DNA from 3 places in the Shewanella sp. SR43-8 genome. Region 1 is predicted to be linked to each of the others. Evidence: predicted binding sites of a transcription regulator. Region 1 holds the regulator's gene; each other region holds the start of a gene.
The links. The regulator sigma-54, encoded in region 1, starts transcription at its own class of promoters, with help from an activator protein. The targets are predictions, from matches to a motif close to GTTGGCACGNNNNTNGNNT.
Positions count from the first base shown of each region.

Region 2: H5114_RS08915 (YccF domain-containing protein) is a predicted target of sigma-54. The motif match lies at 7,848-7,866, and genes of this name have one in related genera.
Region 3: hmpA (NO-inducible flavohemoprotein) is a predicted target of sigma-54. The motif match lies at 9,786-9,804, and genes of this name have one in related genera.

Region 1 is NZ_JACJDX010000003.1:203,772-214,701, reverse strand. Features, by position in the region: gene mgtE (magnesium transporter) at 46-1,410, opposite strand; gene H5114_RS05175 (HPr family phosphocarrier protein) at 1,874-2,149, opposite strand; gene rapZ (RNase adapter RapZ) at 2,170-3,033, opposite strand; gene ptsN (PTS IIA-like nitrogen regulatory protein PtsN) at 3,030-3,473, opposite strand; gene hpf (ribosome hibernation promoting factor) at 3,476-3,763, opposite strand; gene H5114_RS05155 (RNA polymerase factor sigma-54) at 3,788-5,272, opposite strand; gene lptB (LPS export ABC transporter ATP-binding protein) at 5,416-6,147, opposite strand; gene lptA (lipopolysaccharide transport periplasmic protein LptA) at 6,144-6,725, opposite strand; gene lptC (LPS export ABC transporter periplasmic protein LptC) at 6,712-7,272, opposite strand; gene kdsC (3-deoxy-manno-octulosonate-8-phosphatase KdsC) at 7,269-7,835, opposite strand; gene H5114_RS05130 (KpsF/GutQ family sugar-phosphate isomerase) at 7,838-8,815, opposite strand; gene H5114_RS05125 (calcium/sodium antiporter) at 8,860-9,822, opposite strand; gene H5114_RS05120 (ATP-binding cassette domain-containing protein) at 10,011-10,835, shown strand; gene mlaE (lipid asymmetry maintenance ABC transporter permease subunit MlaE) at 10,822-10,930, shown strand, end outside.
Region 2 is NZ_JACJDX010000006.1:29,276-40,205, reverse strand. Features, by position in the region: gene H5114_RS08960 (DUF2750 domain-containing protein) at 430-789, shown strand; gene H5114_RS08955 (hypothetical protein) at 1,028-1,702, shown strand; gene H5114_RS08950 (chemotaxis protein CheV) at 1,752-2,693, opposite strand; gene H5114_RS08945 (lipocalin family protein) at 2,952-3,461, shown strand; gene H5114_RS08940 (LON peptidase substrate-binding domain-containing protein) at 3,520-4,110, shown strand; gene H5114_RS08935 (sigma-70 family RNA polymerase sigma factor) at 4,270-4,932, shown strand; gene H5114_RS08930 (ChrR family anti-sigma-E factor) at 4,925-5,611, shown strand; gene H5114_RS08925 (hypothetical protein) at 6,334-6,507, shown strand; gene H5114_RS08920 (1-aminocyclopropane-1-carboxylate deaminase/D-cysteine desulfhydrase) at 6,734-7,705, opposite strand; gene H5114_RS08915 (YccF domain-containing protein) at 7,903-8,316, shown strand; gene H5114_RS08910 (EVE domain-containing protein) at 8,473-8,940, shown strand; gene H5114_RS08905 (TIGR00266 family protein) at 9,090-9,878, opposite strand; gene H5114_RS08900 (LysR family transcriptional regulator) at 10,066-10,930, opposite strand, start outside.
Region 3 is NZ_JACJDX010000013.1:24,938-35,867, reverse strand. Features, by position in the region: gene H5114_RS16635 (MFS transporter) at 1-609, shown strand, start outside; gene ssb (single-stranded DNA-binding protein) at 675-1,385, shown strand; gene H5114_RS16625 (phosphatase) at 1,500-2,246, opposite strand; gene H5114_RS16620 (DUF6500 family protein) at 2,564-2,782, shown strand; gene H5114_RS16615 (VacJ family lipoprotein) at 3,077-3,850, shown strand; gene H5114_RS16610 (ATP-binding protein) at 3,854-4,255, shown strand; gene H5114_RS16605 (STAS domain-containing protein) at 4,262-4,591, shown strand; gene H5114_RS16600 (ABC transporter ATP-binding protein) at 4,584-5,381, shown strand; gene H5114_RS16595 (ABC transporter permease) at 5,381-6,175, shown strand; gene mlaD (outer membrane lipid asymmetry maintenance protein MlaD) at 6,188-6,637, shown strand; gene H5114_RS16585 (phospholipid-binding protein MlaC) at 6,637-7,212, shown strand; gene H5114_RS16580 (PP2C family protein-serine/threonine phosphatase) at 7,223-8,380, shown strand; gene hmpA (NO-inducible flavohemoprotein) at 8,539-9,720, opposite strand; gene norR (nitric oxide reductase transcriptional regulator NorR) at 9,907-10,930, shown strand, end outside.

The DNA of each region.
Region 1 (10,930 bases):
GCATATTATTTAACCCAACTCGGGTTAAGAGATAAGAGCAATACTCTAGTGCATTAAATACAGCGTCGCTAAGCCTAAAAATGCAAATAGACCAACCACATCAGTGACTGTGGTTAATACCATTCCTCCAGCAAGAGCTGGGTCGATATTGAGCTTTTTGAGCATGATTGGAATAGTGGCACCAGCAAAGCCGGCAACTGTCATGTTAATTAGCATAGCACTGCCAATTAATCCGCCTAACGCAATGTCGTCTTTCCACAGCCACACAGCAAAAAAGACCAACACAGACCACATAATGCCGTTTAATAATCCAATGCCGAGTTCTTTGCCGATTAACCAACGTGAATTACTTTGGCCAATATGACCAAGTGCAATACCGCGGATCACCAGCGCTAAGGTTTGATTACCGGCAACGCCGCCCATGCTCGGCACAATGGTCATTAAAATTGCGATGGTAGCAAATTGCTCTAAGGTGCCTTCAAACATATTACTGACAGATGATGCTAGTAATGCGGCAAATAGATTGATGGTTAGCCATAGAGAGCGTCTTAGAGTACTTTTAAGCACTGGGCCGAAGGTATCTTCATCATCATCCATGCCTGCCATCCCCATCATGGAATGCTCGGCATCTTCACGGATCACATCGATAACGTCATCAATGGTTATTCGTCCAAGTAATTTTGCTTGGCTGTCTACGACTGGGGCAGATATCCAATCGAGTCGTTCAAATTTTTGCGCAACATCTTTATCAGACATCTCTACCGGAATACTTTCTAGCTCGGTGTCCATAATGCTGCGAACTGTGACGCTCGGATCGCATGTGAGTAAGTCGACTAATCTGACGCCACCTAAAACATGGTCATGGCGATCGACAACATATAATGTATCAGTGGTATCTGGTAAATTACCGCGTTGACGTAAATAGCGTAACACTACTTCGATATTAACATCGGGTCTTAGGGTAACCGTATCTGTGTTCATTATGCTGCCGGCAGTATCATCCGGGTAGCGCAGTGCTTGCTCTACTCTATCTCTGTCCTGGCTTCGCATCGACTTGAGTACTTTCTTATAAACCGCATCGGGCAAGCTGCGAAGAATATAAGCAAGATCATCGGTGTCCATTCCTATCGTGGCCTGGGCGAGTTTCTCTGGTGTCATGCTGCTGATGAGCGAATCTTTCAGTTCTTCACCTAATTCATCCAGGATCTCACCAGCATATTGTTGATCAATTAATTGCCATAAGACTTGTCGATTTTTTGGTGGTGATGATTCGAGAATGAGGGCGACATCGTTGGGTGACATTGCATGTAACATATTGCGAGCATGAACAAACAATCCACTGTCTAACGCTTGAGCGAGTTGATTGAGTCGTTGTTCTGTTATTTCATTATCTAGGTACTCTTTACCCATATATCAACTTCCTATTTGTCATACGAATATGATTCTGTATGTAATGATTTTGGGCAGTTTCAGTTTCTCTGTTTGGCATATTGATGCAAGAATTGTTATCTGCGGGCAAGAAATGAAATGCAGCAATAAAATCGTTGAGTGACTTGCGCCGAACGAAAGTCTGAACTGCTGATGTTGCTTTACACAAAAATTAACGTCCGATTACATCGGTGTTTGGTCAAGCGAGAACCGTGATTGAAATTGGCTACAACGCTAATCTCTCTTAAGAGAATGAATACTTAATCAGCTGGGGATCCGCCGCGCGTTTCAATATAAAGGCTAATATTATCGAGGAACTGATCGTTAACCTTCGAACAGCAATATCGTGGCAGTTTGGTTAGTATGACGACTTCATTTAAAGATGGAAATAAATAAGTGATGATGGCTTAACGATCAGTAATTAGTGAAAGTATCACTAAACAATTTAGCAAGACTCATCAAATTTAGCATTAATCAGATCACATACGGCATTTAATGCCACTTCAGCATCTGGGCCTTGGGCTGTTACTGTGATCATTTTACCTATGCCACTTTCAAGCATTAATAACCCAAGTACACTTGCTGCACTGGCGTTTTTATCGCCTTGAGTTAACGTGATACTGGCATCAAAATCACCCGCTAAAACAGCAAGTTTTGTTGCAGCTCGAGCATGTAACCCTAATTTATTTGAAATGGTTACTTGGCGTTCAAGTTTGATCATTGGCGCGATCCTATGCTCAGTTAGCTGTCAGTATCAGTTAAATTTAATTCTCTGTGGCGAGCATTAACTGTATGTTTACTGCCATGTCTAAACCTTTTTGCTAATTGATCGGCTATATATACCGAGCGATGCTGGCCACCGGTGCAACCAATGGCGATAGTCAGATAGCTGCGGTTATTACGTTCTAAATGCGGCATCCAGGTTTCAAATAAGTTTTCAATTTGCCAGATAAACTTATTCACTAGAGGTTGCCGACCTAAAAACTCTTGTACCGGTTCGTCTAAACCTGTGAGTGGTCGTAGTGCTATTTCCCAATGCGGATTAGGTAAAAAGCGCACATCAAACATAAAATCAGCTTCTGTTGGCATACCGTGTTTAAAGCCAAAAGACTCAAAGTTAATCACTAACTCTTTATCGACACTACCTAACAAGATTTGCCTGACTTGGTCGCTTAATTCGTAAATATTCAGGGCAGAGGTGTCAATATAATGATCAACAATTTTTGCGATAGGCTCAAGTAAACGGCCTTCTAATATGATCGCTTCTTGCAGTGAAATATGATTTTTAGATAACGGGTGTAATCGACGCGTTTCGCTATAGCGTTTGAGTAGCACTTTATCATTAGAATTCAAAAAGAAGCTAACAATTTCAGTGTCATGTTCAAGTAAGGCAAGTTGATCTTGAAGGACTTTACCTTGCTCGGCAATGTTGCGTACATCAACACTAATTGCCACTAGATCGTTATTACCTTTGAGCTGAGCCAGTAATATGCCAATCAGTGGTAAAGGCAAATTATCAACACAATAATACCCTAGATCTTCTAATACTCTTAGAGCAACAGATTTTCCTGAGCCTGAACGTCCCGATACTATGACAAGTTTCATGCAGTAATAACCCGATAAAGTTCTGTTGAGTCGTGAGTTTTACGAAGCTGTTTCAATATTTGCTTATCGCTTAATTTTTGAGCCACGCTTGATAGCGTGCTTAAATGCTGTTGGCACTGATCTGCAGGTACTAACAAAGCAAATAAAATATCCACGGGCTGTTTATCGATTGCATCAAAGGCAATGGCTTCTTCACATTTAATAAATATTGCGATCGGATGTTCTATGGTCGTTAATCTACCATGAGGTATCGCAATGCCATTTCCTATACCTGTGCTACCCATTTTCTCTCTCGCTAATAGGCTTTCAAAAACCTCTTGCGAAGATAGGGGTGGGTACTGGGCAGCGACTAAATTGCTGATGAGTTCCAGTACTTTTTTCTTACTGCCCGGTGTGGCACAGGTAGTGCATTCCGGCTGCAGAATGGTACAAAGTTCCATCGTTAGTGTTTTGTATACTTCTCTTTGTGTTTAATTACCTGACGGTCGAGTTTATCGATCAGGGCGTCTATTGCAGCATACATATCAGTGCTTTCTGACATGGCAAAAATCTCTGCACCATTAAGGTTGATTTTAGCTTCTGCTTTTTGTTGTAATTTTTCTACATTGAGCACAACGTGTACATTATTGATCTGATCGAAGTGTCGTTCAAGCTTTGAAAATTTACCTTGAACGTATTCACGTAAAGATTCGGTAATGTCGATATTTCTACCTGTCATATTGATAAGCATAAAAATCCTCCGTTGCCTTGTAGGTTATAAACTCTTACGTTGGTTTGAGGGCGGAATGAGCATCGCTTCGCGGTATTTTGCAATCGTACGACGCGCAACGTTGATCCCCTGATCTGCCAGCAGTTGGGCCATTTTGCTGTCACTTAATGGCTTTTGCTGGTTTTCTGCTGCAACCAGTTTTTTGATAAAAGCACGAATAGCGGTAGATGAGCATTCTCCGCCATCGTCGGTGCTGACATGGCTAGAGAAAAAGTACTTTAATTCAAATAGCCCACGTGGTGTGTGCATATATTTTTGAGTGGTAACCCGTGAAATAGTTGATTCATGCATTTCTACTGCTTCAGCAATATCATTGAGCACCATAGGTTTCATGGCTTCTTCACCATATTCAAAGAAACCTTGCTGAAATTGCACAATACAATTGGCGACTTTCAATAAGGTCTCATTGCGGCTTTCGATACTCTTGATGAACCATTTAGCTTCTTGTAAATGACCGCGAATAAATTGGCTATCGGCAGAGTTTTTACTGCTTCTAGCCATGGCTGCATATTGTTGATTAACGCCAATTTTAGGCATATTGTCTGGGTTTAACTCTACAACCCAACGGCCATTCTTCTTTAGTACGGTTACATCAGGAATAACATATTCGTCATCAATAGCGGTGACTAACAAGCCCGGGCGAGGGTTAAGTGACTGGATTAAGGTGATTGCGTCACGCAACTCGTTTTCTTTGAGCTTGGTTTTGCGCATCAATAATCTAAAATCGCGCCCAGCAATTAAATCTAAATAGTCTTTAATGAGCAGACGGGCATTGTCTATATGTGGGGTTGTGTCGGCATATTGGGCTAATTGAATGAATAAACATTCGCTTAAATCTCGTGCGGCAACACCTACGGGATCAAAGTGTTGAATACGTTTTAATACCGCTTCAACTTCATCTAGTTCAACACTTTCATCACCCATGGCTTCGAGAATATCTTCAGTGCTTTGGGTTAAATAGCCGCGTTCATCAATGGCATCAATAATCGCGGTAGCAATCGCTCGATCAGTGTCAGAAAATGGCGTGAGATTTTTTTGCCACTCTAAATGTTCATATAAGCCTTCAGTCGTTTCACCTTGGAATGGCATATCATCATCGCGCATGCTAGCGCTGCCTGAACCTGACATTGGAGAGGCGGTGTACACTTCATCCCATGTGGTATCCATAGCTAAATCGTCCATGGTTTCTTTGGTCATGGATTCTGCTGTGTCGACTGTTGAGGTGTCTTTTTCTATATTGACCACGCTGTTGTCACTAAAGTCGGTGTCCGATTGGTCGCGACTTTCTTTTACTGAGTCTTTTGCTTGAGAAAACTCATCTTCTATTTCAAGCAATGGGTTTGAGTCCAATGCTTGTTGGATTTCTTGCTGTAGCTCCAATGACGATAATTGCAGTAAGCGGATCGCTTGCTGCAATTGAGGGGTCATGGTTAAGTGTTGACCCATTTTGAGTTGGAGTGACGCTTTCATTTACCGCTTATCCCTAGATGATTTCCATAAAAATGACAATCTCGAAAACTGTAATCGATTGTCACATACATCAATGACATTTAACGCTATTTAGATATCGTTCAATGAAATGAGTTAGATAGACTAAAAGGCCAGTAAAGTAACTATAGCTTGAATTGTTCACCTAAGTACACAGCCCGAACTTGTTGATTACTCAATATCTCATCAGGTGTGCCTTCGGCAATTAAATTACCCTGGCTGACAATATAAGCGCGCTCACAGACGTCTAAGGTTTCACGTACGTTATGATCGGTAATTAATACCCCTAAGCCGCGGTTTTTAAGCTGTTGAATGATTTTTTTTATGTCGATGACAGAAATAGGGTCAACCCCCGCAAAAGGCTCATCGAGCAAAATAAATTTAGGATTAGCGGCCAGCGCGCGCGCTATCTCTACTCGACGACGTTCCCCACCAGACAACGACATGCCTTGGCTGTCGCGAATATGAGTGATATGGAATTCTTCTAATAAATGCTCTACCTGCTCAATCCGTTGGTCGCTAGTGAGTTCTTTGCGAGTCTGCAATACGGCCATAATATTGTCGTATACGGTCAGTTTGCGAAAAATACTGGCTTCTTGCGGCAAGTAACCAATCCCTTTGCGAGCTCTAAGATGCATTGGGTCGGCGGTTAAGTCGTCATCATCAATTAAGATCCGACCTTTATCGCTTTGCACTAAGCCGACAACCATATAAAACGTGGTTGTTTTACCTGCACCATTGGGGCCTAAAAGACCGACAATTTGGCCTGTTTTAACGGTTAAACTCACATCTTTAACAACCTGACGAGTTTTATAGCTTTTAGCTAAATTTTCAGCCGTTAGGGTTATTTGGGTCATGGTTTGATCTGCTTTTTAACAGGAATTTCAGGGAGATTTTGCTTTGGTGCAGTCTCGTCTTGGAAATTCTCAGGTTGAATAATAGTAATAACGCGATCTTTTCCTGTACCAGTACTTTCAGCAATTAGCTCTTGAGCGTTAATGTTGTACTTAATACGGTTACCGGTTACTTGGCTACCAGATTGATCCAGTTTGGCATTACCTGTCAATGTCAGTGTAGTGGTAGCAAGATCATAGCTTATTTCGTTGGCACTGGCGGTACCAATTTGACCGTCGTCTAACTCTTGTGAAAACGTTGCAGGGTTACCTATAGCGATGAGTTTTTTACTGGTGCTATTTTCGGGAGTAAACGCCCGTAACTCATCAGCATTAATGTTAATAGTGCCTTGGGTAACGGTAACAGGACCATTAAAAACAATTTGATTATTTTTAATGTCAGCAGACTGGCTTACTGAGGCAATTTTCAACTCTTGTTGAAGATCACCTTGTTTCGCTATGGTAGGTAAACTCAGCAGGCAAAATATGCTGCCAAATAACATAACATTGGCGTGAGTGTTGAGGCGATTAATGTGGCTCATATGTTCCTTCTACCTGGCTGAGTAGCGATAATTTTTGCGAATTCAAGTCAGCATGTAGACCTAAACCTTGAATAATAAACCCTTTACCTTTGATGTACACCATCTCTTGTGAGGTGCCTATCATAGTGGTTAAATCCACCGAAACAGCTTGGGTACTGAGTGACTGCAGGGGTTCTTCTATATTAATGGCATCAATAATAACATTATTTTCTAATATGACTTGGCTGGTATTTTTATTCAATTGGCCTCTATCTGCGCTTAATTGCCATTGCGCTTGGCCGTTTTCAGGGTAAATGAGGTAAACAGGTTTAGTAAAGTGAGTAATGTCACTTGAGGCGTAATGCTCCATGTGTTCGGCACTGACTCGACTAGCAATTAAACCGAGTTTATTAAATTCTGTGGTGCGTAGGTTATCCGCTACAAAGTCTGGACGTTCAATACCACGAACTTTCACAGCATCCATTTCACTGCGTTTTATTTGCGCTTGCCAGTAGAGGAAAAAAGCAAGTCCAAAAAAAGCCACAATACCTAGAGTGATTCTATTCATATACTCATACCATGAGCACTGGCAAATTTATCTTGGCTTAAAAGCAGTAAATCAGTGAGTTCTCGTAATGCGCCATGGCCACCATTAAGAGAGGTGGTCATATGGCAATGTTGCTTAACAAATGGGTGCCCGTCACCGACACACACGGCAAGACCAACTGCTTTCATAACCGGGAGATCTACCATATCATCGCCAATATAAGCGACTTCGTCTGCGCTGACATTATACAGTGATAGGAGTTGTTCAAATGGCTCAAACTTGTTATCAATACCTTGATAAATATGTTTAATACCTAATGCGGTCATGCGAGTTTCGACAATCTTTGATTTGCGGCCAGTAATGACGGCAACATGCATTCCGCTTGTTAGGATAGATCGAACACCATAACCATCACGAGTATGAAATGCTTTGAGTTCTTCGCCAGCATTGCTGAGATAAATTCGACCATCTGAAAATACCCCATCGACATCACAGATTAACAGTTTGATTTTTTGAGCGCGTTGCCAAATATGATTGCTGATAGGGCCGTAAAATCCTTGGTGGCTAGTGGTTGATTCTGACATGATTAAATGACTCCCGCTTTAACCATATCGAGCATGTTTAATGCCCCGATCGGTTGATGTTTTTCATTGACTACAATCAGTCCGTTGATACTTTTTTCATCCATAATTTGCAGTGCTTGTGCCGCTAGAATACCGCTAGGGCAGGTGACACAATTCTGGGTCATTACCTGAGCTATCGGAGTGGTGCGAAGGTTGACTTCGGCGTCGATAACTCGGCGCAAATCGCCATCAGTAAAAATACCAACCAGTGTTGTTTCGCTGTCGACAACAGCTGTCATACCAAGGCCTTTTTTGGATATTTCATACAGCGTTTCAGTAATACAAATATCATTATGCACTATGGGTAAATCATCGCCTTTATGCATAACATCATCGACTTTTAATAATAATTTTCGTCCCAGAGATCCACCAGGGTGTGACAAAGCAAAATCATCTCGAGTAAAGCCTTTGGCTTGCAATAAGGCAATGGCTAATGCATCACCCATTGCTAAAGTTGCTGTGGTACTCGAGGTTGGTGCCAACCCTAACGGGCATGCTTCTTCTTGTACTTCAATGCACAAATGGATTTTAGATAAACGCGCCATATTAGAGTCTGGTTTACCTGTTACTGCGATAACCGGTACGCCCATTCGCTGTATTACTGGCATTAATGTCAGTATTTCACTCGATTCACCTGAATTAGAAATGGCAAGCACAATATCGTTTTTAGCCAATGCGCCTAAATCACCATGACTTGCTTCACCTGGATGAACAAAAAATGCCGGTGTACCAGTGCTGGCAAAGGTCGCGGATATTTTATTACCAATATGCCCCGATTTCCCCATGCCCATAACAATCACTTTGCCTTTGCACTGCAAGATGAGCTCACATGCTTGACCAAACTCAACTGAGTCTACATATTGATATAAATTATCTAGGGCAGCCTTTTCAATATCAATGACTTTACGGCCCCACTGACGAAATTGAGTTTGATTTACCATACGGTTCTCTCTTTTAGCTGAATACTTTACCTTCATGCCCCAATCTAGTGAGATTGAAATACAATCACTTGGTACGCAATAAAGGTGATTAATAATAGTGTGCCATGCCAACGAGTCAGTTGTTGCTTAGCGCCACTGGATAATACTAAAACGGCTAATGCTGCACTGGTGCCTAATACCATGTAGAAGTCTCTGCCGCTGGCCGATGTATCGATTTCCCCGGGGGAAATTAACCCTGGCAATGCCAACACAGCAAGAATATTAAATAAGTTCGATCCAACGATATTACCAATGACAAGATCGTGTTCTTTTTTTAACACGCCAGCAATGCAGGCTGCTAATTCTGGTAGGCTTGTCCCTACAGCAATAATGGTTAAACCGATGACAAGATCGGACAAACCATAAAACTTTGCAATACCCACGGCACCATCGACCATCCAACCAGCTGATAGCGGGAGTAATATAATACCGACTGTAAGCCAAATGATAGCATGAAAGGTTGGTACATCTTTAGGGATCTCAGAGTCCATTTCAGTATCTAAGCTGTCGGTGGTTTTATCATGAGTTGCTTGCCAAATAAAATATCCCATTAACCCTAAAAGGGTTACAAGCAGCATGATACCTTCTACTCGTGTTAATACATTATCATGCAAGGTAAAGCCTGCAAATACAGTAGCTGCGAGCATAATAGGTATTTCACGTTTTAAGGTTTGTGATCCTACGCTAATCGCACCCAGTAATGCGGTTAATCCTAAAATTAAGGTAATGTTAGCTATGTTAGAACCTAGGACGTTACCAATCGCGGTGTCACGCATGCCATCCATTGAGGCTGTGGCAGCAACAAACATTTCAGGAGCAGAACTCCCCATCGCAACAATAGTGAGTCCAATTAACATGGGAGGTAAGCCTAAATTACGCGCAAATGCGGCAGCGCCATAAACAAATCTATCCGCACTCCAGACTAAAACTGCAAGGCCGACGACTAACATTAGGATATTAACTAGCATGTGATTCCGATAGTGGTAATTAATTGACGAGCATTTTCGCTGGATTTGTATCAAATTGAAAGCATTGCCCAGTAATTGTACTGACAATCATATGTGCTTATATGGATATAGTTGTCGCTTAATCGACAATTACAGTACAATTTGCGCTTAAACTTAATGCAAGGAAGGCTGTTATCTCCTCAACGCCAATGTCTGATATGAGTAAATCGAATAATAAACCTTTGGTCGAAGTTAACCATTTGGCCTTTAGTCATGGTTCGCGCGTTATCTATGAAGATATTTCTTTGTCGATCCCCAAAGGTAAAGTAACAGCAATCATGGGGCCTAGTGGTATTGGTAAAACGACCCTATTAAAATTAATTGGTGGGCAGCTAATTCCCGATAGCGGGCAAGTATTGTTCGATGGCCATGATATACATCAGCTTAAGCGTAAGGATCTTTTTCAACTGCGAAAGCGCATGAGCATGCTATTTCAAAGTGGTGCATTATTTACCGATCTTAACGTATTCGATAATGTGGCCTTTGCCTTGAGAGAACATTCTGGACTTCCAGAAGATGTTATCCGTTCAATTGTATTGATGAAGCTGCAAGCTGTCGGTCTTCGCGGCGCAGCATATATGATGCCAAACGAGTTATCTGGTGGCATGCAGCGAAGAGCCGCATTAGCTCGGGCGATTGCACTTGAACCTGAAATGGTGATGTATGATGAGCCATTTGCAGGACAAGACCCCATTTCCATGGGTATGTTAGTTAAACTTATTCGTGAGTTGTCGGACTCATTAAAACTCACTTCGGTGGTTGTGTCTCACGATGTTGATGAAGTATTGGGTATAGCAGATTATGTTTATGTGATTGCAGACAAAAAAGTCATTGCTCATGGTACACCAGAGCAATTACGTCAATCTGATAATCCACAACTAGTTCAGTTTATTCAAGGCGCGCCAGATGGCCCCGTGCCATTCCATTATCCTGCAGAGGATTATCAAGAGGAGCTACTTCGTGGGCGCAACTGATTATATTGCCGATATCGGCAAATATGCACTGCAAATAGTGTTGGGCTATGGCCGAGCGGGCATTATGTTATGGCGCGCGATTGTACGTGTGCCTA
Region 2 (10,930 bases), on a different contig from region 1:
TGTTAACATTAAACCCTGTTTATTTATGCTAAACCGAAGTGAAAAATGAAAAATCTGCTAACAAGTGCGCAATCATGGTGAACCGACTCAAAACCACAGCAGCATTTAAAATAGCCCCATGGTTTATCCATTATGAATACCTCATAAAACCAAGCAATCATCGCATTTAAACGTTAGTTTAATAGGCGCCATGCCATAAAGACTGGCAGCAACCACAACAAGCCACTAGCTATTATCACCGAAACACTTTTGATGTGTCTATTATCTATGCTGCTCTCATTTACCGCAGAGTCACAAGATAATGAGTCAATTTAGCCTTTAAACACTGCTTAAGTCTCCACCTAAATATAATTGTCATTAATTAAGCCTTTTCCTTATTCAATGAGTCCGTATAATGACATTAATTCTAACTCATTTGAGCGATTAATCATGACAGAACAAACTGCAGCATTATCAAGCTTTATCGAAAGCGTAAAACAACATCAAGTCTTATGGGGCTTACAAGATGAAACTGGTGAGGGTTGGGTAGTATGTGACTCATCAGAATTTGAAGAAACAGATGTTATGCCACTTTGGTCAAGCGAAGCTGCAGCAAAAAGTCACTGCACTGAAGAATGGGCTGACTATAATCCGGTTACTATTACGCTAACAGAGTTCTTAGAATACTGGGTGAGTGATTTAAATGACGATGGCGTTCTAATCGGTGTTAATTGGGAAGCAGAACAAGAGTGCTTAGAAATTGATCCTATCGTACTTGCTAAAGAATTAGTCGATTTTGAAAAAGAATAATCGTCACTAATTTAAGCTAAACATGGAATAAAAAGCGCACTTTAAACAGCGTCTTTACCTTTTGTTAAGGTTATTCTTTACACTAGGTTCGACTTTGTAGGTCATTCAAAGAGCGCCATTCGCAGTGATAACTCACAAGCCACAGCTTGGTGTTATCGCTGCGTATGATAATCCTAAGCTCAGATTAATTTACGCTTAGCCACTAAGTTCAGCCATCATTTCACTGCTCATTAATAGTATTGCATCCATGCCTACACAGATTGATATTCCTTTTGATAAACGTCATACATGTTGGTTTTGTAACGAGCCAAGTAATCAATTGTTTGATTATTATAGAATGACTCACACTCCCCACCCCTCTTTAACGATTCCGGCGTGTAAAGAATGCCATATGCTAGCCAAGAAAAATCTGCTGACCTCTATTTGGGATTGTCGAGATGCAGTAAAAGACAATTTAATGCATTTATACCGTAAAGACTTGGCCATTGGAATTAACTGGACTGAAGAAGAACTCGAACAATCAGAATTTGACTGTATGATTTTTGGAGGCTTTAAGAAAAGTGCTTGGATGATGTACCAAATTGCACAAAGTCGAATGAATGCAAGAGGTTGGCCATTAAGTCTGGAAGGTATATTACTCGATGGCGAGATTGCTGGCGATGTGAGTCAATATCAAACAGGTTTTGAATTTGACGGCATTGTGTTTACGTCACTCACTAAAGCCATTAGCCACTACAGCCAAACATTGTCTTTAGACAGTATTTTTTTACAGCAGCTCGTTACGCTATTGGGTAAAGCCCAATTTGGCCATGCGGTCAAAATAGCTCGGCTCAATATTGGTATTACCCCTGGAAACCAGCGTCGAATTCTTGATGAATTAATCGAAGATATGGACCAAGGTGCGGCTCAATAACTCAATCCACACTGAATACATGCCTCTGGTTAACGATTTATGCTCTTGCCTATGAAAGAATAGCACGTAAACGATCTTGAACAACACTCACTAACAAGTCGGGTTGAAATTTAGAAATAAACTCATTGCAGCCGACTTTTTTCACCATCGCTTGGTTAAAACTGCCGCTTAAAGAAGTATTGAGTGTAATAAATAATGCCGCCATTCGGGGATCATTACGGACTTCATGAGTCAACTTATAACCATCCATTTCAGGCATTTCTGCATCGGTTATCATCATAAGCAATTCTTCGGCAACGTTTTGACCTTTATCGGCCCACGATTGTAATAACCGTAACGCTTGTAGCCCGTCTGATGCCTCAAGGATCTCAATGCCTAACTTACTTAATGTGTCTCTCACTTGCTTGCGAGCTGTGGAGGAGTCATCGACGACTAATATCTTACGCCCTGGCATATGAGAAGTCAGAGATTCATCAAGCACACCATCTGACAACTTCACATCATAGCTAATGATCTCAGCTAAGACTTTCTCTACGTCAATAATGGATACTAATCGTGATTGACCTTGGTCTTCTATTTTAGTTATCGCGGTTAAGTAATTATGTCCTCCAGAGGTTTTGGGCGGAGGCATAATATCACTCCAGGTCATGTTAACAATATTCTCAACTTTACCGACTAAAAACCCCTGCACACTGCGGTTATATTCAGTAATAATCAAGTTACTGTCTTCAGTCACCGGCATAGGTGAAAAACCAATTGCTTCACGCAAATTGATCACAGGGATCGACACCCCTCTAATATTAGCGACACCATAGACGTTGTGGTTACTGCCAGGCAAGTTACTTAGCGGAGGTAACTTAACCACCTCTTTAACTTTAAATACATTAATGGCAAATAACTGGGTCGAGTTAATGCGAAACAGCAATAGTTCTAAACGATTTTCGCCAACTAGCTTAGTCCTTTGATCAACCGTATCGAGCACTTTTCTCATGGACGAGTCCCACCTACAAACAACGTAAAAATGTATTATTAACGCTAATTATACTTAAAAAAGATTTATTAACAGTGTTAAAACAAGATTTATCCCCCAAAAAAAGAAAAAACCTTTAAACAAGATCAAAAAGTGTCCTTAATTCGTATCATATTTTATTAGAGATGCAAGCAGTTTCATCTCGCAAACTTTCTGCAAAGGTTATACATGATAAATATCACCCAACCTCTGAGGCACTTGAGCATATGGCTCTCAATAATGAGTTTATCTGCTTGTACCTTAATCGATAAACCGGTCACTGTTGTAAAACCGTTTGAGCTAAATCAGTACTTAGGAACTTGGTATGAAATCGCCCGCCTCGAACATTCATTTGAGCGAAATATGTCCCATGTGACCGCACAATATACACTTCAAGGAAGCAAGGTTGTGGTGACTAACCGTGGATTTAAACAAGATGAACAGCAATGGGATGAAGCTAATGGTAAAGCTTATTTTATTGATGGCAGTGACCAAGGCTTACTTAAAGTGTCATTTTTTGGTCCTTTTTATGGCGCATACCAAATACATGACGTAATCCAAGAGCCTAATGGTCAATATACCGATGCCCTAGTGATTGGCCCTAACGCGCAATATGCATGGATCCTCTCGAGAACAGCTGTGATTAACCCCAACACCAAACAAGGTTTTATAAACAAACTCTCAGCATTGGGGATTAATACCAACAATCTAATTTGGGTGGATCAAGGCACATTAAAAGATGATCGTTAAGCCCTTTTTACACGTACATTAAGTAAGTTTATTTGTTATATCTGACACAGGTGCCGTTATGAATATCCCATTATTTCCACTACCCGTTTGCTTATTGCCTCAGGGATATACCCAATTACGAATTTTTGAACCCAGATACAAACGCTTAGTATCTGAATCACTAAAGAGTGGTATTGGGTTTGGCTTATGTATGCTGGCTGATGATAAAAAAACCATTCTACCTATTGGTACGTTAACCCAAATTATTGACTTTGAGACGCTTGACGATGGCTTATTAGGTATCAGTGTTCAAGGAAAACAAACCTTCACCATTAACCACATTAGCGTTGATGATGACGGTTTGAAACGAGGTGACGTCAGCTTAATTGATTCTTGGCCAAGCGATATCATTGAACAACAAATTGAACCGGCTCAAAGCAATAAGATTAACCGAAAAAAAGATAAAATACTGAGTCAAACGTTAAAGCAAATTTTACAGCAGTATCCGCAGCATCTGGCCCATTACTCTGAAGAAAGTTTTAATGATATGTCTTGGGTATGCCAGCGTTGGCTTGAAATTATCCCATTGAGTTCAAAACAAAAATATCAGTGTATAAATAGTCATGACCACCAATTAGCTAAATCATTCTTATTCGATATCATAAAATAATAACAAAAGTGATCTTAATTAAGTGAGCTTTCGTATACATGATCATAGCTATTGTTTGTCAATGAAGTTGCTAATGTCTTTTTAGGCCACATCAGCAACTGCATGGATAAGATAATTAATTATGCTTAATGACGTAATTATTGGATGCGAGTGAAAATAATGGAAAATATTCAATCACAAAGCGCACAAAATCGTTATGATAAGGGACATCTTGCACAGAGATCCCTAATTAAACGAAGCGGTGCTATGAAATCAGACGAACCAAATCCAATGGCAGATGAACTCGCTGCATTAATGATGAAAGTCGCTAATCATCGATGCAAGACTTCTTTTGCCAAACTTTTTTCGCATTTTGGCCCTAAAATTAATTCTTTTGGCGTACAGCGTTTAAGTCAACAGGGCTTAGCAATGGATTTAGTGCAAGAGACAATGACTCGAGTATGGACCAAAGCACATCTTTATAATGCAGATAAAGCAGCTGTAAGCACTTGGGTTTTCACCATAATGCGTAATCAATGCTTTGACATGCTTCGCAAAGTGCAACATAACCGCGAAGATGCATTTGGTGATGACATTTGGCCATTGTTTGAATCTGATGATGCAGAAAATGACGACAATGACTTCTTATTATCGGCTTCTTTATTGCAGCATGTAGAGGAATTACCTCCCTTACAACGCCAAGTAGTACAAGGTATTTATATGCAAGAGCTGACTCAACAAGAGCTTGCAGACAAACTTAATATTCCAATTGGAACGGTTAAATCTCGACTTAGACTAGGTTTAGAAAAATTGAAAAGCTTTATGGAGAAACACTATGATTAATTACCACCCTGACCAGCACATGCTGTCTCTCCATGCTAAAGGCGAATTACCGCTGTCCATGTCGATTGCAATCTCTGCCCATGCTGAGTTTTGTCAGCATTGCCAACAGCAGCTTGACCAGATGACAATTGCCATGTCTGAACAGCAATTTGAATCGGCAGTAGCACCACAATTCACTAATAGTAAAGATAATGATCAGTTAGACGCATTATTGAGCCAGTTATTAAATTCAACTCTAGATACATTAGCGGCCGAGCAGCCGACGAATATCGACAAGACAGAAGATAACAGTGTCAACATCAAAGGTCAGCATTACCCTTTACCAAGAGCATTTCGCAATCAAATCAATGCATCATGGCAAGGTATTGGTAAAGTGAGTCGTTTAAGACTTGATACCGGAGAGCCGCAAGCAAGAGCGAGTTTGTTGCACATTGCTGCTAATGGTGAAATACCTGAGCATACTCATAAAGGTGCAGAGTTAACCTTGTTACTGGCAGGAGAGTTTAGCGATTGCTATAACACTTATAAACCAGGTGATTTTATGTTGCTTGATAAAGCGCACCAACATTCACCTAAAACAATTGATGGTTGTTTGTGTTACACCGTAGTCGATGCGCCCTTATACTTCACTAAAGGTATAAGTAAGTTACTAAATCCAATTGGTGATCTAATTTACTAAATATCAATATCCTTGCGAGTTATTTACTGCTCGCTGCAAAGATAGCTTACGTATGCCAACTTATCACTTAGCTGATGATGGCGGCATAAGTTAGATTATTAGTTTAATTTCTTCTAAAAGAATGATTTAGAAAATGGATGATGAGGTACCTCATCATCCATTTTTATGAGCTAAACTGTATAACGCAGTGAAATTATCCTATGAATAACCAGTAATGCCATTAGGATTAGCTATTTTTTAATCGAAAAGCACATTAATTTGATTAAAAATTGAAAAAGACTATTGCCATATGCAAACACTCAGTATATTATCTACACAGATTTAGTTTTCTTGTTAATTTTGGTTACCTACCTGTAAGTCTGCTCAACTTCACTTCGTAAATAAACCCAAGACAAGCTTCTGTACATTGTTTTAAATTCAATTGATTTCTGTTGATATGATAATTTCTATTGGCGTAATCTTATTGTCATAAAACTATGTTCAACTTACAAATTAAGTGCTGTATGTATTACTGTGATTTTAGGCTATGTGGCAACATAAAAGTTGTAGACACAAATTAGACCTTAATCAACTATTCACATAACAACACTTGATTAGTGAGTAAAAGATAGGTTAAGTTAAATCTCGAAACATTAATCTTTTGCAACACTAAAAAATGCCAAGGATATTTTATTGAACAATTGTCTCACCTAATGGGTGAATATATAGAAGGAGTGTGGCCAATGTCATACAACATTAATGGACACGAAATTTCAGTTAGCTTTCCAGTTAATTCTATTTCGTCAAACAAAAACTCAATTGCTTTTACCGACAGCCTAGGTAAAAACAAAAAAACCTTTTCAAAGCGTATTGAAGCAATAAACTTCATGAAATGGTTATTATCAGCTAATAAGTAATCCCCCCTAACGCTTTGCGTTAATCATTTACTCTGTTATTTAATAAACTCATTTCTCGGTATTCTCCTCTCAATTACCGATGTTTATTAAAACAGAGTAAAATGAATAGCTCACTAGCTTATTTTCAAGTTATTCTTCAGTTTTAAACCCCAAGTTAACCATCTAAAAAACCTATTTCTCTTACTATCAATACCTTGTAGCAAAAATGCATCCTGCACTGGTGTGATCAAACCGAGTGAGGAAATTTTCGTTGGTATCTTGGTAACATGGTTTTATTGCCTAAGGCTCCCCCCTGATGTATGTAAAGAACATTGGTGGCACTGACAGCCTGACTATTTAAATAATGTTGTAATACTAAAAAGCCAACCGGATCATACAACAATTCAAATTCAATTCCCGACTGGCAAACTGTTTTCCACATATCAAAACAACGTTGTGATAATTTCCCAAAATGATATTTATGACCATCATTAATAATTCTAGGAAAATAAATCTCATCAACTAATTGTGAAAACTGTTGGCGTAAATATTTATCTCCGCCAACGGTACTGCAAGTTAACACCTCAATAGCAAAAACTTCCGTTAATGATAATTGAGTCAGTTGTTGAATAATTTGTTTATTTAAATAAGCCGCAGTGGTCCCCGTGCCTGAGGGGAGAAATACCATCAACTCATTTAGTCGTCGGTCTTGAGCCCATTGAATAATTTCAGTGGCGAGTTGTGTTATCCCGGTTTCGGCATACCCACAACGTCCACCTTCGGGAATAAATAGTAATTGATTTTTATCTGTGTAATTTGGGTGCGACGACACAATGTATTGCATCGCATCGTCTAAATGCATACCTTGAAGGTTTTCGGCATCGGCCAAATGACTGACATCAATAATATTGGCACCATTTTGTATCGCAGCAGCATAGTTACCCTGAGGATGTTGTAACAAGAATGTGTTGATATGACTTACATAGTAATCAAATTTCCATCCTTGCAGCTTTGCAAGTACAGACAAGGAGTACAATGAGTTGGCTTGTGCCGAGCCCGATGCCACTAGCTGGTTAACGTGTGAATAATCATGATGGAGGAAATGATAAAATTTACGCGCTTTATTACCACTAAAATCAGCATGTAATAGATCATCCCGTTTAATATAGATGCTGCGTCCATCAAAGTTCATCGCTTGTACTGGGCTTATCGAAAACATACATTGCCTTAATCAACTGTAATATGAGTATTTTAACTAAAAAATGATAAATCTCATCGATTCATTTGTATTACTCATCACACACATCTAACTATAAAGTAAAAAACTCACATTTAACCTATTATAATCAAACAGTTAAAAATATGGCATGAATATCGCTTCATTCTAAGTAATATTGACTATTGATAGGATTGAAAATGTCACTTTTACGCTTAATCTTTAATATTGCTTGGTTTCTTATGGGGGGGTTTATCATGGGCCTAGCATGGTGGTTGGTGGGGCTATTATGCTTTATCAGTATCATTGGTATCCCATTTGGCCGTGCATGTTTTGTTATTGGCGAGCTGGCTTTCTGGCCATTTGGGCAAGAAACGGTTAACCGAAAACACATTTCAGGCCAAGAAGATATTGGCACTGGCACGTTAGGTTTAGTTGGTAATGTTATATGGTTTTTATGCTTTGGTATTTGGCTTGCGATTGGCCATCTAGTCCATGCATTGGCTTGTTTTGTAACAATTATAGGTATTCCTTTCGCGTTACAACATCTTAAGTTAGCCTTATTAAGTTTAACCCCTATTGGTCAAACTGTTATTGCCAAACCGACTTATTAGCATTCATTAATAACTGTTGAATGACCACTGTTATAAAAAGCCGATAGCACAGTGCTATCGGCTTTTTATTTGCCTAATTGTCTTAGCTGCGTGTACATTGCCATAATCAAGCACAGAAAAGTAATTCACTCTCTTTAATGACAGTAATGGAATCGCATGAACTATTGGTTAATGAAGTCTGAACCAGATGACTTTAGCATTGATGATCTACAGATGTGTAAGCAGCAAACGGTTGCTTGGCAAGGTATTCGTAACTATCAAGCACGTAATTATATTCGCGATCAAATCACATTGGGTGATCTAGTGTTGTTTTACCATTCTAGCTGCAAAGTACCTGCCATTGTAGGTTTAGCCAACATTAGCAGTGAGCCTCAAATTGATGTCAGCGCTTTTGATGACCGCTCAGCGTATTTTGATATGAAATCTGACGCCAGTGCACCTCGTTGGTGGCAAGTGCATATTCAATTTATGGCCAAATTCTCTAACCCAGTCAGCTTGAAGCAATTGAAGGCAGATCCCTTACTGCAAGATATGGTACTAGTGGCTAAAGGTACTCGCCTGAGTGTTCAGCCCGTCACACAAGAGCAATACCAACATATTATAAAACTAACAAACGTAGATTAATAACCTTGAATTAACCACTGGGCAGCTGGTCGCTAACAGGTAACTATTCTTTTAAAAGCCGCTTCCTAAAGACGGCTCAGACAATTAGCGCTAAATCGTCTGAGCATCTAACTGCGAACGAAAATGAATAAGATCAGCCAATGCCCAGATTAGTTAATCATCCGCCCTATTCCACCAAGCACAGATCCTTCACCCTGATCTTTGCCACCACGAGATGGTGCATGAGCAATAATTCTGTCAGCCATGCGAGAAAACGGTAAGCTTTGTAACCATACTGTCCCATGACCTTGTAAGGTCGCAAGAAACAAACCTTCGCCACCAAACACCATTGATTTTAAAGAACCAGCGCGCTGAATATCATAATCAATCCCGGGCGTAAATCCGACTAAACACCCAGTATCAACTCGCAATGTCTCACCACGCAGTTCTTTTTTTATCAGTGTGCCACCGGCATGCACAAATGCCATACCATCACCTTTAAGGCTTTGTAGAATGAAACCTTCACCACCAAAAAAACCGGTTCCTAATCGCTTATTAAACTTCATACTCACTTGCGTACCTAAAGCCGCTGCTAAAAAGCTGTCTTTCTGGCAGATAAGTTCGCCTTGATGTTGAGCTAAGTCGATCGCCAAAATAGTCCCAGGAAACGGCGCAGCAAATGCCACTTTTCGTTTATGTTGACCTTCATTGGTAAAGTGAGTCATAAAAATACCCTCACCCGAAATGGCACGTTTACCAGCCCCCAGTAGCTTGCCAAAAAAACCAGATTCAGGCTCAGAGCCATCACCCATTTTAGCCTCAAAACTAATGTCTTCTTCGATATAGGTCATCGCGCCGGCTTCAGCAATCACTGATTCATTTGGATCAAGTTCAACTTCAACAAGCTGCATACTCGAACCGATAATTTCATAATCTACTTCATGGCATTTTCTGGTCATTTTCATTCCTTAAAAATTTATGATTGATTGTTGTCGCCTAACATTGTTGTCGCCTAACAAAGCTAAATAATTTCCCTGTAACAATGTTATAAAATAACAAAAGGATCCGCAATTTAACACGACAACTTTTCACTATGCTAGGCTACCCAATAAATCTGATGATGGCTCTCCAGACGTATGCCAATGATTAACCCAATCCTGCACCACTTAACCCTAATTGTTGCTGTTGCTGATATTGGGCAAATTCTTGCAAAATTAATTCAGTAAATAATTGCCCTGCTCGACCAAGTGGTCGCTCTAAAGTTGATACTAGTTGCGGGGTAAAACTAAACCTATTACCACCAATAAAATCAACTTCAATAAGTTGTCCTTGATGTAATTCTTCAGTAATTAAAAAATCCGGCATCCAGCCAAAACCTAGGCCTTTTAGTAAGGCATTTTTTTTCATGATAAAACCCGACAAATAAAAGACTTTATCGCCGCCAAACTGCATTTCATCGCGGTCACGTTTACCAGGAGATGAATCTTCAATGGTCAACTCTACATGTTGCTGTAACTCAGGCAAACTAATCCTCTTAAGCTGACTTAATGGATGCTGTGATGATGCCACCAGCACACTGGTAATGGTAGGCAATGCTTTAGGATGATAAGAGGGCCCGGTACGATAGTCTTTCACTAGCATTAAGTCGGCTTGATCACGTTCAAATCGATGCTGGACTCCGCCTAAAAACTCCATATTGAGTTGAATTTTAGTGGGTATGTTATGCTCCGACATCCGTTTTAATGCGGTCATAATCGGTTCCATCGGCAGTGCGCCGTCTATCACTAATTCAAGTTTAGGTTCCCATCCTTGACTAAAGCGACTGGCAAGATGTTCTATATTGGCTAAATGCTGTAATAAGCGCTGCCCTTCGGCCAAAATCACTTTACCTTCGGGGGTTAATTCCGCTCGATAATGATCTCGATTAAATAATGTTACCCCCAGATGTTGCTCCAGTTTTTTAATCTGATAGCTTACTGCCGATTGTGCCTTGTGTAACCGTTCTGAAGCT
Region 3 (10,930 bases), on a different contig from region 1:
TTCCCCGCTTTTGTTGGTGCCTTTTTCTTAATGGTGCCATTAATCATTATTGGGGTGAAACGCAACAATACTAAAACCATGTTCCAAATCGCGTTGGTCATCATGATGGTATCACTGGCGGCGATGGGGCTTTATGCCAACAACCTCTGGGTGTTAAGTGGCGCCGTGGTATTATTTTTTACCGGTTTTAATTACCTTGAAGCATCATTGCCGAGTTTAATTGCTAAGTTTTGTCCTGTCGGCGATAAAGGGTCGGCTATGGGCGTGTATTCAACCAGCCAGTTTTTAGGTGCATTTTGTGGCGGCATGTTAGGCGGCGGAGCCTATCAACTTGTTGGCGCTTCTGGGGTATTTTTTGTCGCATTAGGGCTAATGTGCGTGTGGTTATTGTTAACCATAGGCATGCAAAAACCTGTGTTATTGAAAAGCTATACGCTTGAAGCAACAGTAAAAGATAAATCCGACGCACAAAATATGGCCAGTAGTTTGTCGCAGCTAATCGGTGTTGTCGAGGCCATAGTCGTGCTTGAAGATAAAGTGGCTTATTTAAAGGTCGATGATAAATTCAATTTAAGCGAAGCGCGAGCTGTGTTAGGCTCTGTGAATTAGATCGTGTTGATCGTACAGCTTAGTATTCAGATAAAGTAAACAGATAAAAATCTCAGGAGATTTCGATGGCCAGTCGTGGTGTGAATAAAGTAATTTTGGTAGGTAACTTAGGTAAAGATCCTGAGGTTCGTTACATGCCAAACGGCAACGCCGTAGCCAACTTTACTATAGCGACAAGTGAGTCGTGGAAAGACCAGCAAGGTCAAATGCAAGAACGTACTGAGTGGCATAACATTGTGATGTATCGCCGTCTTGCAGAAATTGCTGGCGAGTACTTAAAAAAAGGCTCTAAAGTTTATTTAGAAGGCAAATTGCAAACCAGTAAATGGCAAGATCAGGCTACCGGTCAAGACCGTTACAAGACTGAAATTAACGCCATGGAAATGCAAATGTTAGACAGCCGCAACTCTGGTGATAACAGCGGTGGTGGTCAATATCAGGGACAAGGTCAAAGCTCGGGACAAAACATGGGACAACAACAGTCTCGTCCTGCACCGGCTCCTCAAGCTCGTCCGCCACAGGCACAATACAATCAAGCAGCACCTGCCACAGGTAATGCAGCTTACCAAGCTCAGCCAAATGCCGGTCAGCAAGGCGGTTATCAGCAACAGGCTGCGCCAGCACAACAAGCTGCACCAGCTTACGCACCAAAGCCAGCGGCACCACAGGGTAATTTCCAACCACAAAATGCCCCTGCACAGCGTCCAGCTCCACAGCCACAGCAAAATTTCACCCCAGATTTAGATGAAGGTTGGGATGACGATATCCCGTTCTAGGACACATGATTTATCGTGTTAACTAAACCTTTAAGGCCTGCTTTTGCAGGCCTTTTTTATGTCAGATAACTAAGATCGCTGTGCCTGTCACAGTGCCGTTTGGGATAGGATCAACTAGTCGATTAAAGCAGAGTATTCGTCAAGTGACTTATGACCTCTAGCCGTCAGAAAGTTCAACAACGCTTCAGGGCTTCGGTTTAGTAAGCGTTCAATTGGAAACGCGACTGTTTCAATGACCTCAACAGCTTTTTCAAACTCGCCTAAGCTAAACGCGACATGAGAATCAGAGCCCATAACCAGCAGTCCACCGGCTTCTTTTACGGCATTAGCAATTTCAATACAATTTGGTGCACTGCCTTTTCTAGAGGCTAAAAAAGAGGAGTTATTTATCTCTAGTGCCACGTTATATTTTGCTGCGGCCGCGGCAACACGCTGAATATCGATGGGATACGCGGGATTGCCAGGATGAGTAATGATGTCGACATTACCGCTTGCAATCGCATTGATTAGCGCCGTGGTGTGAGCCTCTTTGGTTGATGGCGGAAAAACGGGTTCATGAAAACCTGCCAATACAATATCGAGTTCTTTTAAATAATCGCCAAAAAAGTCAATTTCGCCATGCTCATTTTTGATATTAGCTTCAATGCCGCGCAGTACACCAATGCCATCAACAATTCGAGGTAACACTTTCATATTCACAAAGTGCCAAAAATGGGGAGCGTCAGCCATATCTGGACCATGATCGGTAATGGCGAATAACTTAAGCCCTTTGGTTTTCGCAACAGACAGGTAATCGTATAAGGTACTATAGGCGTGAGACGACGCTATAGTATGAGCGTGAGTATCAACAAGGAATTTCATGGCGAGTCTCATTGTCCAAATTAAAGAATGTAGACATTCAGTCTACTCCGTTACGTGACTGTTCTCTATGATCACTCCAGCTAAAATAGTAAACCCTCTCATTAAATGAAACGTTATATTAATACTTCGACGACAAGTATAACGATGATTTAACAGTTTATTTATTGTTTAGCGTTGATTACTTTTTTAGCATAGTTCTGTTGATTATTGTATTGGTTACTCTAAGGCGATGTGCTAAACATAGCACTATCTGTGTATCAGATATTAATAAGATATAGGCTATTTTTAGTCAGTTAATTTTAAGTGAAGAGGACATAATGAGAGCCGAACTAAGAGCAAAAATCATCGAAGTGTGTGATAAGAAAATGGCCTTAAAAGGCGATAACGTCGGTTTGTCATTTTACGCTTTCTTTGCTAATAAAAATGATAATCCGGCACTATTGATGGAAGCGGCAACATGGTGGATTGAAACCCATCAATTAGACCATTTTGTCAAAGCCCATAAAATTAAACATATGGTGAATAATGGCTTGTAATCATCTGCAGCACTTATACGCTATGGGTCATCATTAATTCAATAAGCCATCTCGATAGTAAGCCTACTGATGCCTTGATTGATGAGCGGTTGCATATTGTGAACTCAATGATCGAATAAATTATTTTTGAACGATCAATCAAATTGTATTTATCGTTTGCATGGTTTTAATGTTATATTTTCAATCTTGAGCACAATTAGCTGAGCTAAATATAATGCTCACTACCAATATAGGTAGCAGATTTTTTCAATTTAAAAGCTGGAGTTATGAGTGGAATTGATGGGGCGATTAGTTGTGATTATAGGCACTTTACTCTTGTTAAGTGGGTGTGCTAGTACCTCAACACCGGGCGATCCGTTCGAAGCGGTTAATCGAAAAAGCTGGGATTTTAATTACCAGGTTATGGATAAATATGCGTTAAAACCAGCAGCCCAAGGCTATGAAAACGTTCCTCAGCCTATCCGACAAGGTGTGACTAACCTTTTATCAAATCTCAGTGAACCGCTTTACGCATTAAATAACCTCTTGCAATGGAAAGTGACTGACAGTGGCAGTAGTGTGTTACGTTTTGTCGTCAACACAACAATCGGCTTAGTCGGTATTTTTGATCCTGCTACAGACATGGGACTGGCTAAAAAAGAAGAAACATTCGCACAAACCTTTGGTGTTTGGGGGATAGGTAATGGACCATTCATTATGTGGCCTGTTTATGGGGCCAGCACGGCACGTAATACCGTCGGTGATTTTGTTGATATTTTTGTCTATCCCTTGTCTATTCTGACATTTGAGCAAAGAGCGGGGAAATTTGTGCTTGAAGGGTTAGACAGTAGGATTGAATTTCAGCAATATGAACCTATCTTAGATAAGTCATTAGATCCTTATGGCTATGTTAAAGATGTCTATCTACAGCGAGATGCGCACTTAGTCAGTGACGGAAAAGTAGATGAGGCTGATACAGAAGAATTTGATCTAGAGTTCGATGACGAACTATTAGATGATGAGCTATTAGATGAAGCTCCAGTAGATAAAAAAATAGGCGATCAAACTGATATAAAAAATACGGACTAGCCCATGTCAAACATCAAAACGTTTTCATCTTGTACAAGTGAATTAAAAAATATTCGCCAATTTGTGGAACATGCTTGCCAAGACTTTCCCTTTCGCGAAGATAAAGTTAATGAAATCGTATTAGCCGTTGATGAGGCTTGCGCCAATGTGATTCGCCATGGTTACCACATGTCGAAAAAAGGCTGTTTAGAGATAGAGATCAGCAGTGACCATGAACACGCGCGATTTGTGATTAAAGATGTGTGTTCGCAGATTACTGATAAACAATTAATACCGCCAGAAAATAATTTATGTGAACCGGGTGGCCTAGGCCTTTGCTTGATCCATTATGTGGCAGAAACCGTAAGATTGCTCCCACATAAAGGTAAAGGTAATTGGTTAGAATTGACGGTTAAATTTGAGTGATATGAAATGAATATTGAAATTGAGCAACAAAATAATTATCAAGTCGTTAAGCTTTATGGTGAAGTCGATCTGAGCAATTCACGCAGTATTAAACTCGACATCATCAAATTAATTAAGAGTAAAAATAACGTTATTGTCGATTTTACCCATCTGCAATATATCGATAGCTCAGGAATGGCGTCATTAGTTGAGGCGTTTAATGAGGCCAAAGAAAACCATACTGAGTTTCATATTGTTGGTGCTAATGGTTCGCCGCTTCAAGTATTGCAATTAACCCGCTTAAACACAGTGTTTAACTTAGCGGATTCAGTAGGTGCTGTAACTCACAATGGTTAAGCCTATTATTACCGTAGAGCATTTGTTTGCCCAGTATGGTGACACCCAAGTACTTAAGGATGTCAATTTAGAGGTCAACCCCGGAGAGATTCTGGTGGTGATGGGCGGTTCTGGCTCAGGTAAAAGTACTTTACTCAATCATATGCTTGGGCTTAAAACACCGGTTTCTGGCACTATCATGATTGATGGTGTGAATATTTTTACGGCTAAAAGTAAACAATTACGTCATTTACGTCAAAAAATGGGTGTCGCTTTTCAAGGTGGCGCACTGCTGAGCTCGTTGACTGTGGCCGATAATGTCAGGTTACCCTTAGAGCAGAATACTTCTTTAGACACCCAAACTATCGATATTATGGTGCGGATGAAGCTTGAACTCATGAATATGGCCGGCACTGGTCATATGATGCCCTCTGAATTATCGGGTGGCATGTTAAAGCGTGCCGGCTTAGCTAGAGCGGTTATCATGGACCCTAAGTTACTATTTTTTGATGAACCGTCGGCAGGACTAGATCCGACTACCGCAGTAGAGTTGGATGAGCTTATTTTAACCTTAAGAGATGCTATGAACATGACCATAGTGGTGGTGACTCATGAGCTTGAAAGTGTGTTTAAAATTGCCGATCGTGTGGTGGTTTTGTTTAACGGCGAAGTCGTGGCAAATGGCACGGTTGACGAGATTAAAAATTCGCCAGATGAACGTATTCAAAATATGATTAACCGCCAACCTAATACTTACCGAGACGATGGCGAGGTTTACTTCAATCGACTGTTAGATAAGGACAATATTTAATGACCGCCTTATTTAATGCGATCAGTAATCTGGGCGCCGCAACACGAAAAAATATCGACAGTTTAGGCCTAGCGACAATGTTTTTACTGCGCATTGTCAGCAGCCTATTTACTGGGCTGGTGTCATTTAAACAAGTGCTCAAGCAAATATACTTTATCGGTAATCGGTCTTTAATCGTCATTATTGTCGCAGCATTATTTACTGGCATGGTGGTGGCGCTGCAATTTTACGACACCTTAGTGCGCTTTGGATCGGTGGATTTGTTGGGTTCGGCAGTGGCCTTGAGTTTGATTAAAGAACTGGGCCCGGTAATGACTGCATTGATGCTGATTGCGCGAGTAGGCTCTGCTACCTGCTCTGAAATTGGTATTATGCGCAATGAGCAGCAGTTTGATGCGCTTGATTGCATGGCGATTAACAGCTATCGCTATGTAATGTTGCCACGTTTACTTGCTGCGTTAATTTGTGTGCCTATTCTAACGGCAGTGTTCGACCTGGTTGGGATAAGCGGTGGTTATATCGTTGGCGTTCACATCCAAGGCGAAAACCCCGGTGCATATATTCAAGGTGTGCTGGATACGATTAGCTTTAAAGATGTGCTGGTTGGTCAAATAAAGTCGTTGGTATTTGGTTTATTTATTATGTGGATACCTTTGTATTACGGCTTTTACTTACACCTGAATCAAAAAAATATGGGCGCTGAAGGCGTCAGTAATGGCACCACTCAGGCAGTGGTAATGAGTGCAATTATTATGCTATTTAGTGACTACATCGTTAGCTCATTAGCGCTATAACTCGAGGTAACAATGAAAAACAATTACGTCAATTTTCTCGTCGGCCTGTTTGTGCTGTGCGGGATTGGAGCCTTGGTATTTATGTCTGTTACCATTGGCGGGGCATCGATTTCTAATAGCGGTCAATATACCTTAGTCGCTAAATTTGAAAACTCTTCAGGTTTAAAAGAGGGGGCTTTTGTTGAAATGTCCGGTGTAAGGGTTGGGTTAATTAAATCGATTAAGTACGACCCTAAAGCGTATGAATCTGTGGTTACAGTGTCATTAGATAACAGCATTATCGTGCCAGATGATTCCGTCGCGTCTATTCGTACATCTGGGATTATCGGTGATAGGTTTCTTAAAATATCCAGCGGTGGATCAGACATCAATATGGAAGATGGTGATGAGTTTATTGATACAGAATCATCAATTAGCATCGAAGAATTAGTTAGTAAATATATGTTTAGTCAGGATAAATAATGAAATCGATAATAGCTTTAATCATAATGTTAGTGATGTCGTCTGTAGCTTTAGCAGCACAAGGACCGACAGATCGGGTTAAATTGGGTGTGTCAGATATCATTAGTATTGCTTCTGATAGCGCTTTGTCGGTTGAACAAAAAAAACAATCGCTCAGTGATGTGATTGAAAAGCATGTGGATATTCAAGCGTCTGCGCAACGCGTATTAGGTAAGTATTGGAGAGAAGCCAGCGACAGCGAAAAGCGTCAATTTATGGTGTTGTTAAAAGGCGTGCTAGTCGATACTTATATTGTATTGTTAGAAAAATATGACAATGAAACCGTTGCTTACACTGGCGAGACCATCAAGAAAAAAGTCTATGCAACGGTAGATACCGACATTCATACCAAAGACAATATCATTCCAGTTTCTTACCAGCTTTATCAGCGCAATGATGAATGGAAAATTTACGATTTTGTAGCGGAAGGTTTATCAATGATCCGTACCTTTAGTAAAGACTATCAAAGTACCTTAAAGAAAAGTGGTGTTTCTGGTTTAAATGAAGCCCTTGCTGCTAAATTAGCCCAAAAGTAAGGTCTTCCCTTTGAGTATAGACAGAGCATTAGCTAATAATATCATTGATGAAACCTTGTGGTTTAAAACCACCTTGGCGCTCACGTTAACTGAGTTTAATTATTATCTCATTAAGAAAAATGGCCAAATTAGCTGTAATTTTTCATCCTTGTGTGATCAACATTACACTAACCTGTATAAACAGTTTCAAGCATTGTCGTTACAGCACAGTACCATTGAGATATTGCCATTAAATGATGATGGCAAGACGTCTTGGGCACTGCCTTTTGGTAAAGATTCGAGCTTATTTGACTGTATCATTTTGCTCGATTTGCCTGCCAATGTAGAGTCGCATCATGTTAGTGCATTGTATTTCAAGCTTTTATATCAGCTAAAAAGTTTTCAATTCTCTGAAGCATCTTCACAGCTCAATGCCGCTCAAGTATGGATCCGCGATGAGATAGAAGAGATTACCCGCTTACAACAGCTAATGTTGCCAGACAAAGGTATTGAACTCAGCTCCGTTAAAATGGCCTACACCTACAAAGCAATGAAAGGCGCTGGTGGCGATTATTTAGATATTGTCGATCTCGGTAAAAGTCGTCCTGACATTCAAGGTGATATAGGAATGATTATTGCCGACGTATCGGGGCATGGCCCAGCCGCTGCCGTAGAGACAGCAATGATAGATGCGATTTTACGCACCTTTGAGCCGAAGAACTTATCCAGTAGCTCTTCAGAAGTACTCAATTATATCAATCAACACTTTTTCACTAAAAAGCCCCGCGGCAGTTTTTTAACCGCCACAGTGCTTCGTTATAATTGTAAAGACAAAGAACTTATTTATGCCAATGCTGGCCATCCGCATGCGTACTTGAAAAAAGCCAATCGACTGGTTGCTCTAGATCAGGGCGGGATACCGATAGGTGTATTGCGTGAGCAAAATTGGGATACCTACAGGGTTAGCGTGGATGTTGGTGATATCTTGTTTGTTTATACTGATGTTGTCATCGAAACTCAAAATGCCCAAAAAGAGCTATTTGGCTTTGATCGCTTAGAAAAAGCCATTAGTGCCGCCCCCGATGAACCCGAAGCTATGCTGGAGTATCTTGAACAGCAAATGAAACTATTTTGCGGTTTTTCAGAGTTTCAGGATGACTTAACCATGTGTGCTATCCAGTTTATTTAAGTTAATAGAGTATTTAATCATTGAGAAGATGAAGATTGGGATGACGATATCCCGTTTTAGGACATCTCCAGCCATAGGTTTAATCGTTTTTTATCAATAACTAAAAAGCCCTGAGTTAACACTCAGGGCTTTTTCTATCTTACGGGTTTATTGGGTGATTAAGCGCTTAATGCTTCAGTTGGGCCAAAGAATTCATAATGAATTTGGTTTTCTGGTATACCTAAGCTGGTGGCGATAGCTAATGCTGCTTTCATAAAGCCAGTAGGGCCAAGTAGGTAAAATTCTACATCGCGGTCTGCAGGCAGTTGCTCTGCAATCAATGATGCATCAATGAAGCCTGTCGCATGAGGTTGGCAATATTGTTCTGGTTGGCTGTAAACATATAGCGGCTTGATGTGATCATGGATTGAGGCAAGTTGATCAACATGGTGTTTAAACGCATGGACATCACTATTAAGAGCCGCATGAATAAAGCGAATATCGCGGCCTGAACCAGCTTCAGTATTGAGCATACTAATCGCAGGCGTAATGCCCACACCGCCGGTGAGTAAAATTAATGGTTTGGTATTTTTACGTAAAGTAAAATCGCCACTGGGGGCACGTAATTTGACTTTATCACCTAACTGAATGTGGTTATGTAAGTGATTTGATACCACACCATTAGGTTCACGCTTGACGCTAATTCTTAAGTAATCATTGCCTGCCGCGTCAGATAAACTGTAGTTACGACGCATTGATACGCCATCGATATCATCAAATACCAAGGTTAGAAATTGACCGGCTTCAAAGCTTGGCAAACCTTTATCATCAAATGGTTGAAAGTAGAATGAGGTAATCACTGAACTTTCATCTACACGTTTTATTAAAATAAACTCACGATCGCCGCGCCAGCCACCAGTTTTCTGTTCGTTCTGTGTATAAATTGACTCTTCAGCCGCAATTAATATGTTGGCTAACTGACCGTAAGCTTTGGCCCAAGCATCAATCACTTCGTCTGTTGCAGCATCGCCGAGTACGGCTTTAATGGCCTGTAATAAACAGCTGCCAACCGCATCATATTGGTGCGGCAATATACCTAGTGCGGTATGCTTTTGGACAATTTTACTGACCGCAGCGCTTAAATTACCTAGTTCATCAATATTGGCACCATAAGCAATCACAGCGTTAGCCAGTGCTTTAGGTTGAGTGCCTTTAGCTTGGTTAGTTTGATTGAAATAAGGCAATACTTCAGGATGCTGGGCAAACAGTAATGGATAGAAATGGCTGGTAATGTCATTGGCGTAAAGTTGTAACGCGGGGACAGTGGCCTTAATAATTTGAACAGTTGCAGTGTCTAACATTCATGATTCCTTTTTGGGGAGTAAATAGCGATAAGCTTCAATCAATTACCTTGTATACCTAGACATTACACAGAACGTGCCAACATTTATCACACTGATTTTAAACATATAAATTTAATAAAGGTTAAATTGACCTAGATCGGTAAGTGTGTCAAATTAACCTAAATTAGGTTTATTTGACTTATTATGAATATTGTTCCCTTTATCGACATTGTAGAAGACTTAAATCGTGACTTGATAAAATCGGAGCGTTACTTGCGGCTGATTTTAGCGATTCAACGCGCTATTCCGTGCGATGTTGTAGCCTTACTGAAGCTTAAACAAGATCATTTGGTGCCTGTAGCTGTGGTGGGCTTAAAGCAAGAAGCGTTAGCGCGACAATTTTCGATTAACCACCATCCACGCTTGCAGCAAATTTTAGCTAACCCACACGTTACCCGCTTCGATGCCGACTCAACACTGCCCGATCCCTATGACGGTTTAGTCGATGATGGCAGTGAACAATTGCACGTGCATGACTGCATGGGTAGCACCATTTATATCGATGGTAAAGCCTGGGGCGTTTTAACCTTAGACGCTATGCAAGCAGGTAGTTTTGATTCGCTTAATCCAACCGAAACCCGTGCTTATATTGCTGCTGTGGCCGCTGCGATTAGTACCAGTGAACATATTGAAGCGTTAGAAATTCAAGTTGAACGTAATCATCAAGTGGCACAGTGCATGTTAGCGACTGCAGGGCCGTCGAGCATTATTGGTAACAGTGGCGCAATTACGGATTTATTGTCAGAGATAAATACTGTTGCCGCCAGCGATCTATCGGTATTAATTACCGGGGAAACTGGTGTGGGTAAAGAGTTGGTTGCCAAAAGCATTCATCAACAATCACGTCGTAGCGAGCAACCGTTAGTACAAATTAACTGTGCAGCACTGCCAGAAAGCATCGTTGAAAGTGAACTCTTTGGTCATGTAAAAGGTGCCTATTCTGGTGCGGTAAGCGATCGTCGGGGCCGCTTTGAGCTTGCCGATGGCGGCACATTATTTTTAGATGAAGTGGGTGAATTACCGTTAGCGGTACAAGCTAAGTTATTGCGTGCATTGCAAAATGGTGAAATTCAGCGTGTTGGTAGCGACAATATTATTGTGGTGGATGTCAGAATTATTGCTGCAACTAATCGTAATTTACAGCTAGAAGTTAAAGAAGGTAGGTTTA